Regions from separate parts of the Caballeronia sp. EK genome, predicted to be linked through region 2. Evidence: riboswitches for the same ligand, from Rfam matches in the RefSeq annotation. Region 2 holds a riboswitch; the other holds the start of a gene.

Region 1 (4,414 bases), on a different contig from region 2:
GCGCGATATGGAGTTAGCCCTTCAAAGTGAATTCGCAAAAGATCTGAAGCAATGGAATGCCGAAATCTTGGGAGATATGACCATTCGATTCAAAGATCCCGCTGTTCTTTTTACCACGGGATCTGCAGAATTGCGACCTCAATTCAAAGTCGTATTGGCCAAATTTTTCCCTCGCTATCTCGCGCTGCTTACTTCAAGGCAGTACGTCGATGCGGTTAAAGAAATTCGCATCGAAGGCCATACCAGTGCAGTATGGAGCGGAACCACTGATGAGACAATGGCCTACTTCAAAAATATGGAGCTTTCTCAAGCGCGCACGCGCAGCACGCTGGAATTTTTGTTATCGCTGTCGGCGAGCTCGTCGGAAAAAAAATGGTTGATTCAGCATGTGACGGCAAACGGCTTGTCTTCATCGCGTCCGTTGTTATCCGCGGGAAAATTCGTTAATGCCCAACTCAACGATCAACGAGTTGAGTTTCGTATCGTAACGAATGCCAGCGAAAAAATGGATTCGATTGCTAAAGAGCTTCAGCCAAGATGAATCGAGAATTACCAGATTTTTTAAAGTGGGAGTCGTTCAATTCCCTTCGTGAACGCATGGAGGCGCCACTCATCGGTCCGTTTGGCCCGAAGTGGCAAGCCGCTGGAATCAAGATTCCTTTGTTCGATCAACTCCAGAATGGTGGCGTAGATGTAGGAGCAGATCAATTTAGCGAACTACGCGATGGTACGCTGGAGTACAGTGGGTACCGAGTTTTGATCTATATTCGAGACATTTCCGTCATTAACGGAGAAGAGACGTTACCCCGCTATCATCTCGCATATTGTCGAACGCTCGAGAATATGAAAAGGGCGAATCGATTCGGAAGATACGTGGTATCAAATGCGGAAACCGGGATGTTTCATGTGAACATCATCAACGGGGATGGCTGTTCCACGCGTCGGGAGATGGTTCCATTGAAGGTGTGTCAGAACTGCCTTGACCGAATTGGCTGGAACGGCTTCAAAATAAACATGCGGCACGATGACAGACGTGAATCGGTGAACGGTTTCAAATTGTCTGATTTTTTCAAGCAATATCCTCGTGATCTGTTGAGCAAAGATTCGGCTCAACCAGCCGCAACAGCGCCCTTGAATACGTATCCCTTTGATTGGCAGCGGATCTCAGAAGAAATCAGGCGAAAGCGAAAATATAAGTGCGAGCGATGCAACCGTGAACTCGATCAGTCAGCTTCACGGTTCCTTCATGTTCACCATCGCAATGGACTTAAACATGACAATCGCGAGGAAAATCTTGAAGTTCTTTGTGTTCGTTGTCACGCGGAGGAACCGATGCACGGCCAAGTCAGGCGCTTGCCCGAGTATCAGGATTTCGATAGGGAATACGGCGATCGATACTGATGAGTCACGAGGTGGGCCTTTTTTCGGGCAAGTGGGCAAGTTAGCAGCGGGCCTCGTTGAGGTGCATTCACAGTCTCGGACCGAACAAGGTAGCAACAGTAACGCAGTTTTTAATGCAATCAGACGCGCCCGAATCCGTTTGACAACCCCAATTCGGTCGCGTAAATTCTGCCGCACGCGTCGGGAGAGCGCGTGGTCTCGTTCATGCAGCGAAGACCGCGCCGCCGAAGGGGCACACCCGCAAACTCTCAGGCAAAAGGACCGACTGCGTCGAGGAATCCGTTTCCTCGCACTCTGGAGAGCGGCAGCGGCTTCAGCATGAAGCTAGTTGCCCACCGAAGGGGCGCGCGATGAACCATCAGTCACGCTGATGGTTCGCGCAATCTCTCAGGTACCGAGGACAGAGGGGTCACGCATCGCAACCGCTTCGCGGCATGCGCCTTGCGCGCTGCATCAGGCAGCACGAAGGCGCATCCAGCCAGGCGAAATGTGCGCTGCGTGGCCTTTTTTGTTTCGCGAACCGAGGCCCCGATGACCGAACTTCAACACACGCCCCTGCACGCCGCCCACCTCGCGCTCAACGCGCGCATGGTCGATTTCGGCGGCTGGGACATGCCCGTCAACTACGGTTCGCAGATCGACGAGCATCGCGCGGTGCGCACCGACGCCGGCATGTTCGACGTGTCGCACATGCGCGTCGTCGATTTCGAGGGCGACGCCGTCCGCGAATTCTTCAAGCACGCAATCGCCAATAACGTCGACAAGCTCACGACGCCGGGCAAGGCGCTCTACTCGTGCCTGCTCAACGGCAACGGCGGCGTGATCGACGATCTGATCGTCTACTACTTCTCCGAAACGAATTTCCGCGTCGTGGTGAACGCTGGCACGGCGGAGAAGGACATCGCCTGGTTCGAGCAGTTGAACGCCGAAGGCAAATTCAATCTTTCGATCACACCGCGCCGCGATCTCGCGATCATCGCCGTGCAAGGCCCGAACGCGCGCGAAAAGACCTGGCAAGTGCTGCCGGACACGCGCGCGCAAACTCAGGACATCAAGCCGTTCAACGCGGCCGTTTTCCCGTCGACGCAATATGGCGAATTGATGCTCGCGCGCACCGGCTACACCGGCGAGGACGGTTTCGAGATCGTCGTTCCGGCGACGCAGGTCGAGGCATTGTGGAACGCGCTCGCCGCCGTGGGCGTGAAGCCCGCAGGCCTCGGCGCGCGCGACACGCTGCGCCTCGAAGCCGGCATGAATCTGTACGGCCAGGACATGGACGAGAACGTCTCGCCGCTCGACGCAGGCCTCGCATGGACCGTCGATCTGAAAACGGAACGCGATTTCGTCGGCCGCAACGCGCTCGAAGCGAACGGCTCGAAGGCGAATTTCGTCGGGCTCGTGCTGATCAAGGAAAACGGCAAGGCGGGCGGCGTGCTGCGCGCGCATCAGAAAGTCGTCACGCAACACGGCGACGGCGAGATCACGAGCGGCACCTTTTCGCCGTCGATGCAGGAATCCATCGCGTTCGCGCGCGTGCCGACGGGCGTTGCCGTCGGGGATACGGTGCAGGTCGTCATCCGCGACAAGCAACTTCCGGCGCGCGTGGTAAAACTTCCGTTCGTGCGCAATGGCCGAGTGTTGGTCGAGCTTTCATAACGCCGTCGCGCCCGTTCCCTCCGATCAAGAAACTCACGAAAGAACCACGCAAGGAGCATCCAATGAGCATCCCGGCCGATCTGAAATACACCGAATCGCACGAATGGGTCCGCACCGAATCCGATGGCACGCTGACCATCGGCATCACCGATCACGCGCAGGAAGCGCTCGGTGACATCGTCTTCGTCGAACTGCCCGCGGCGGGCAAGACCGTTACGGCCGGCGATGCGATCGCCGTCATCGAATCGGTGAAGGCGGCATCCGACATTTACGCGCCGGTTTCGGGCGAGATCGTCGAATCGAACGACGCGCTCACCTCGGCGCCCGATCAGGTGAACGGCGCGCCGTACGAAAGCTGGCTCTTCAAGATCAAGCCGGCGGGCGACGCCGGTCTGGACAAGCTGCTCGACGCCGAAGGCTACGGCAAGTCGATTGGCGAATAACTCATCTCAATGACGATTGCGGCTCGACGGAGAGCCGCAATCGCAGGACAAAACATGAAGCTCGAACACCCGGATCGCCTGATGAACCGCACCTCCCTGTCACTCGCCGCGCTCGAATGCCACGACGCATTCGCCGAGCGGCACATCGGCCCCGATGACGCGGACCAGCGCGCAATGCTCGATGCGCTCGGTTTCGCGTCGCGCGCGGCCTTCATCGACGCGGTGATTCCTGAATCGATCCGCCGCAAGGAAACGCTGCCGCTCGGCGCGTTCACGCAGCCGAAGAGCGAGGCGGAAGCGCTCGCGTCGCTGCGCAAGCTGGCGGACGAGAATCTGGTGTTTCGAACCTGGATCGGACAGGGTTACTACGGCACGCACACGCCGGCGGTGATCCTGCGCAACGTGCTCGAAAATCCGGCGTGGTACACGGCTTACACGCCGTATCAGCCGGAGATTTCGCAAGGGCGTCTCGAAGCGCTGCTCAATTTCCAGCAGATGGTGATGGACCTGACGGGCCTCGCGATGGCGAACGCCTCGCTGCTCGACGAAGCCACCGCCGCAGCCGAAGCGATGACGCTTCTGCAACGCGTCGGCAAGCCGAAATCGAACGTGTTCTACGTCGCTGACGACGTGCTGCCGCAGACCATCGAAGTGGTGCAGACGCGCGCGAAGCCCGCGGGCATCGAGGTGAAGGTCGGTCCGGCCGCGGATGCCGCGAGTGCGAACGCGTTCGGCGTGCTGCTGCAATATCCCGGCGCGAATGGCGATGTGCGCGACTATCGCGCGCTCGCGGAAGCAATCCACGCGGCGGGCGGCCATGTCGTCGCGGCGGCGGATCTGCTCGCGCTAACGCTCATCACGCCGCCGGGCGAATGGGGCGCGGATGTCGCGATCGGCAATACGCAGCGTTTCGG
Region 2 (4,414 bases):
CGACGGCGCGCCGTCGGTCGTGTCGGACAATCGCAGCGGCGCGCGCGCGATCACCGATGTGCTGATCGACAAGCTCATCGCGCGCGGCGAATCTCCGGACGAACTGATTCTGCTTGGCGGCGTGGCTGGCGAATACGCGACCGAGACGCGCATAGCGGGCTTTCGCGATGCGTTCGAAGCACGGCGCATCGCGCCCGCGTCCGATGCCGTGGAATGCTGCGGCTACAACGCCGCGTCCGCGAGACGCGCGCTCGCGGTTCGCCACGAGAAGCTCGGGCGGTTGCCATCGGGCTTGCTGATGAACTCGATCACCGCCTTCGAAGGTCTCGTGCAGTTCACATCGACGTTATCGCCCGATGCGTGGAAATCGGCGGTCGTCGGGTGCTTCGACTGGGACCCGTTCGCCGCGCATCTGTCCTTCGACGTGACGATGCTGCGCCAGGACGTGCAGACGATCATCTCGGAAGCGTTCGCACTCGCCGATCACTACGATCCCGCCGATCGCTCCGTCGTGCTCGTGCCGACGGGCTTCGGCAAGATGTTCGAGGAAGCCGATCAGACGAAGGAATTCGATCGTTGAGCTTTTAGCCGCCCGCCGCCGCGCGCTCGATCGCGGCGATGTCGATCTTCTTCATCGTCATCATCGCGTCCATCGCGCGTCTTGCGGCTTCGCGATCGGGGCCGCTGAAAATCTCGAGCATCCGCTTCGGCGTGATCTGCCATGAAAAACCCCAGCGATCCTTGCACCAGCCGCACCGACTTTCCTCGCCGCCATTGCCGACGATCGCGTTCCAGTAGCGATCGGTCTCTTCCGCGCTGGCGGTATGCACCATGAAGCTCACCGCTTCGTTCGGCTTGAAGTTGGGGCCGCCGTTCAGTCCGAGGAAGCGCTGGCCGAGCACGGTGAACTCGACGGTCAGTTCCGGCCCCTGCCCCACGCCCGGCTTCGCGGACGCATGGCCCGCGCCGACGCGGCTATCGGGAAAGGTGGCGGCGTAGAACTCCGCCGCTTCACGGGCATTACCGTCGAACCACAGGCAATTGACGAGTTCGGCCATTGCGCGCTCCTTCGGACAGTGAACAGTGCGCCGACGATATCACGCCGGCGTATTCACCTTCACCTGCGACGATGAACCGACGTGCACGCGCTTCGAAGGCAGGCGCTGCGACACCGTTTCCGCGACGATCTCGGCCGTCGCGGCCGACAACGTCCAGCCGAGATGCCCGTGTCCGGTGTTGTAGAACACGCCCGGACGCTTGCCCTGCCCGACCTTCGGCAGCATGCTCGGCAACATCGGGCGCAGGCCGCTCCACGGAATCACGCGCGCGGTCGATACATCGGGGAAATGACGCCGCGTCCATTCGACGAGCGGCGCGATGCGATCCGCGCGGATATCGCGATTGAAGCCGTTCAGCTCCGCCGTGCCCGCCACGCGGAAACGGTCCGCGCCGAGCCGGCTCGTGACGATTTTCGCGCGGTCGTCGAGCAGGCTGACCCACGGCGCGTGATCGCGGCTGCGCGCGTCGTCGAGGCAGACGGTGATCGAATAGCCCTTGACCGGATAGACGTTGAGATGATCGCCCGCCATCGATGCGAACGCGCGGCTGCCGACGCCCGCGCAGATCACGATGCCGTCGAACTGGAGCGCCTGCGTCTCGCCCGCGTGCTCGACGTTGAGCGCGAGCCGCCCCGCCTGTTCGTCGATCGATGTCACCGACGTGTCGTAGCGGAACTCGACGCCGCGCCGCGCGCATGCATCGGCGAGTCCGCGCGTGAACTTGTGGATGTCGCCGGTGGAATCGGACGGCGTGAAGAAGCCGCCATGAAACGCACCGCGCAGGGTCGGCTCGATCGATGCGATCTCTTCCGGCGAGACCGCGTGACGGTCGAGGCCCGCGCCGGTCAGGATCTCGTTGACCTTCGATGCGGCGTCGAACTCCTTGCGGCTCGCGTAGAAATGCAGGATGCCGCGCCGTTCGAGATCGAAGTCGATCTTCTCGTCCCGTGCGATGCGAAACAGATGCTCGCGCGCCGCGATCGCAAGGCGCACGGTTTCGGCCGTATTCGCACGATAGTTCGGAATCTGCCGCAGGAACTCGCCCATCCAGCTGTACTTGTGCCAGCCGGGCCGCGGATTCATGAGGAGCGGCGCGTCGCGCGTGAACATCCACTTCAGGCCTTTCAGCACGGTGGCGCGGCTGTTCCACACTTCGGCATTGCTCGCCGACAGTTGCCCGCCATTGGCGAAGGACGTTTCCATCGCCGCATAGCGATGACGCTCGATGACGGTAACGTGAAAACCACGCTGCGCAAGGGCGTAAGCGGTCGTGACGCCGGTGATCCCGGCGCCGATGATGGCGATTCGTGACATGACATGATCCAGATTGATTGAGCATCGCCGGCCTTGGCCACATGCCGCAGCCGGCACCGATGCCCCATCTGTCCATGTACCTGAGAGTTTCGCCCGCGTGCCACCCGACGTTCACGCCGGCAGCCTGGGCTCCCCTTCGGTGGGCGCGCAAAGGCGCCGCTCTCCAGATGTTCCAGCGCGCACGGTCCTTTTGCCTGAGAGTTTCCGGGGCGGTTGCTCCGTCGGCGTCGTCGCGAGGACGAACTCTTCCGTGACGCTTTGTCGAACGCTTGCACAATACCGGTACGAAATGCGCATGGCAAGCCCCCGCCGACACGTTGACAGATCGCCGCCCTCGCCCTCAGACTCCCGTCGTCCGTTATTCGCTGCTCAAAAGATGCCGTCTTCCCAGTTGTCCGTCTATTTTTTCGCCCAGGCCGCGGTGATCGTGCTCGCGAGCCAGCTCGTCGGCAGGCTCGCGCAGCGCGTGGGTCAGCCACAAGTCGTCGGCGAGATGATCGCGGGCGTGCTGCTCGGCCCTTCGCTCTTCGGGATGCTGCTGCCGCACTGGCAGCAGGCGCTCTTTCCCAAGGCGACGATGGGCATGCTCTACGTCGCCGCGCAGCTCGGCGTCGGACTCTACATGTTTCTCGTCGGCACGGAGTTTCGCGCGGACCACTTCCGCGCCCGCGCTAAAAGCGCGATGAGCGTGTCGATCGCGGGCATCGTCGCGCCGTTCGCGCTCGCGTTCGCGCTGACGCCGTGGCTGCACACGATCCCCGGTCTCTTCGCGGAAAAGGTGCGGCTCTACGAGGCGTCGCTCTTTCTCGGCGCGGCGATCGCGATCACCGCGTTTCCGATGCTCGCGCGCATCATCCACGAACGCGGGCTGACCGGCACGTCGCTCGGCACGCTCGCGCTCACCGCGGGCGCATTCGACGACGCCGCCGCGTGGTGCATCCTCGCGATCGTGCTCGCGAGCTTCGGCGGCTCGTGGACGGGCGCGTATGCGGCGATCGGCGGCGGCGCGGCTTTCGCGCTCTTCATGATCTTCGCCGGCGGCAAGTTGCTGCGCCGGCTCGCGGCCGGATTGAATCCGCACGCGCCGTTGCCCACGAGCGTGCTCGCCACCGTGCTGGCGCTGTTCTCGCTGTGCGCATTCGCGATGGACGCCATCGGCATTCATGCAGTCTTTGGCGGCTTTCTGCTCGGCGTCGCGCTGCCGCGCGGCCCGCTGACGGAAAAGCTGCGCGACATGCTGCAGCCCTTCGTCGTCGTGTTTTTGCTGCCGATGTTCTTCACCTACTCGGGCCTCAACACGCGCCTCGACATGCTGATGGACCCGGCCATCATGCTCGCGGCCGTGGCGATTCTGCTGGCGTCGTTCGGCGGCAAGGGCATCGCATGCTGGGCGGCCGCGCGCGCGAACGGCGAGCCTTCCGGCGACGCGATGGCCATCGGCGCGCTGATGAACGCGCGCGGGCTGATGGAGCTCATCATCATCAACATCGGCCTTGCAGCGGGCGTGATCCTGCCCGGACTGTTTTCGATCCTCGTGCTGATGGCCGTGCTCAGCACGCTGATGGCCACGCCGCTCTTCAACTGGATCGTGCGCCGCAATTCGGCGCTGCGCTCGGCCATCGCGCGTTAGCGGATGGGAGCGCGGGCTTAGAATAGCGGGATCCACACGTATCTCGTCTAGCCCATCATGCGCTCCTGGCGACTCGACCGCGTCTCCTCGAACGGGCAGCTGGATCTCAGCCGCGCGACGGAGCTTGTATCGTCGATCGGCAGCGAGGATTCCAACGCGCTCGCCGCCGAAGTGCTGAAGCTGCTCGGCGACGTCGCCGCGATTTCGCAATGCACGATCTTCGCGTATGAATTCGGCAACCGGCCGCGCACGGTGTCGGTGGCGGATCATCGCGGCGGGCGCTTCCTGCGCGATGTCGCCGACACTTACGCGCGCCATTTCTACGCGCTCGACGGCAATCAGAAGATCGTTTCCTCGGCGCGCAACGAGAAGCCCGGCTCCATGCTCGTGCTGCATCGGCAGACGAGCGAGG

Evidence for each region. Region 2 has a riboswitch for glycine ahead of IAG25_RS22650 (D-amino acid dehydrogenase). Riboswitches for the same ligand answer to the same signal wherever they lie in the genome.
Region 1: another riboswitch for glycine. It lies ahead of gcvT (glycine cleavage system aminomethyltransferase GcvT); the one in region 2 lies ahead of IAG25_RS22650 (D-amino acid dehydrogenase).

Annotation. Positions count from the first base shown of each region.
Region 1 is NZ_JACSUE010000031.1:30,665-35,078, reverse strand. Features, by position in the region: gene IAG25_RS39330 (OmpA/MotB family protein) at 1-541, shown strand, start outside; gene IAG25_RS39325 (HNH endonuclease) at 538-1,401, shown strand; glycine riboswitch at 1,573-1,675, shown strand; glycine riboswitch at 1,686-1,815, shown strand; gene gcvT (glycine cleavage system aminomethyltransferase GcvT) at 1,933-3,057, shown strand; gene gcvH (glycine cleavage system protein GcvH) at 3,120-3,500, shown strand; gene gcvP (aminomethyl-transferring glycine dehydrogenase) at 3,555-4,414, shown strand, end outside.
Region 2 is NZ_JACSUE010000007.1:259,867-264,280, forward strand. Features, by position in the region: gene IAG25_RS22640 (substrate-binding domain-containing protein) at 1-580, shown strand, start outside; gene IAG25_RS22645 (VOC family protein) at 585-1,058, opposite strand; gene IAG25_RS22650 (D-amino acid dehydrogenase) at 1,098-2,372, opposite strand; glycine riboswitch at 2,438-2,542, opposite strand; glycine riboswitch at 2,545-2,633, opposite strand; gene IAG25_RS22655 (cation:proton antiporter) at 2,749-4,002, shown strand; gene IAG25_RS22660 (helix-turn-helix transcriptional regulator) at 4,060-4,414, shown strand, end outside.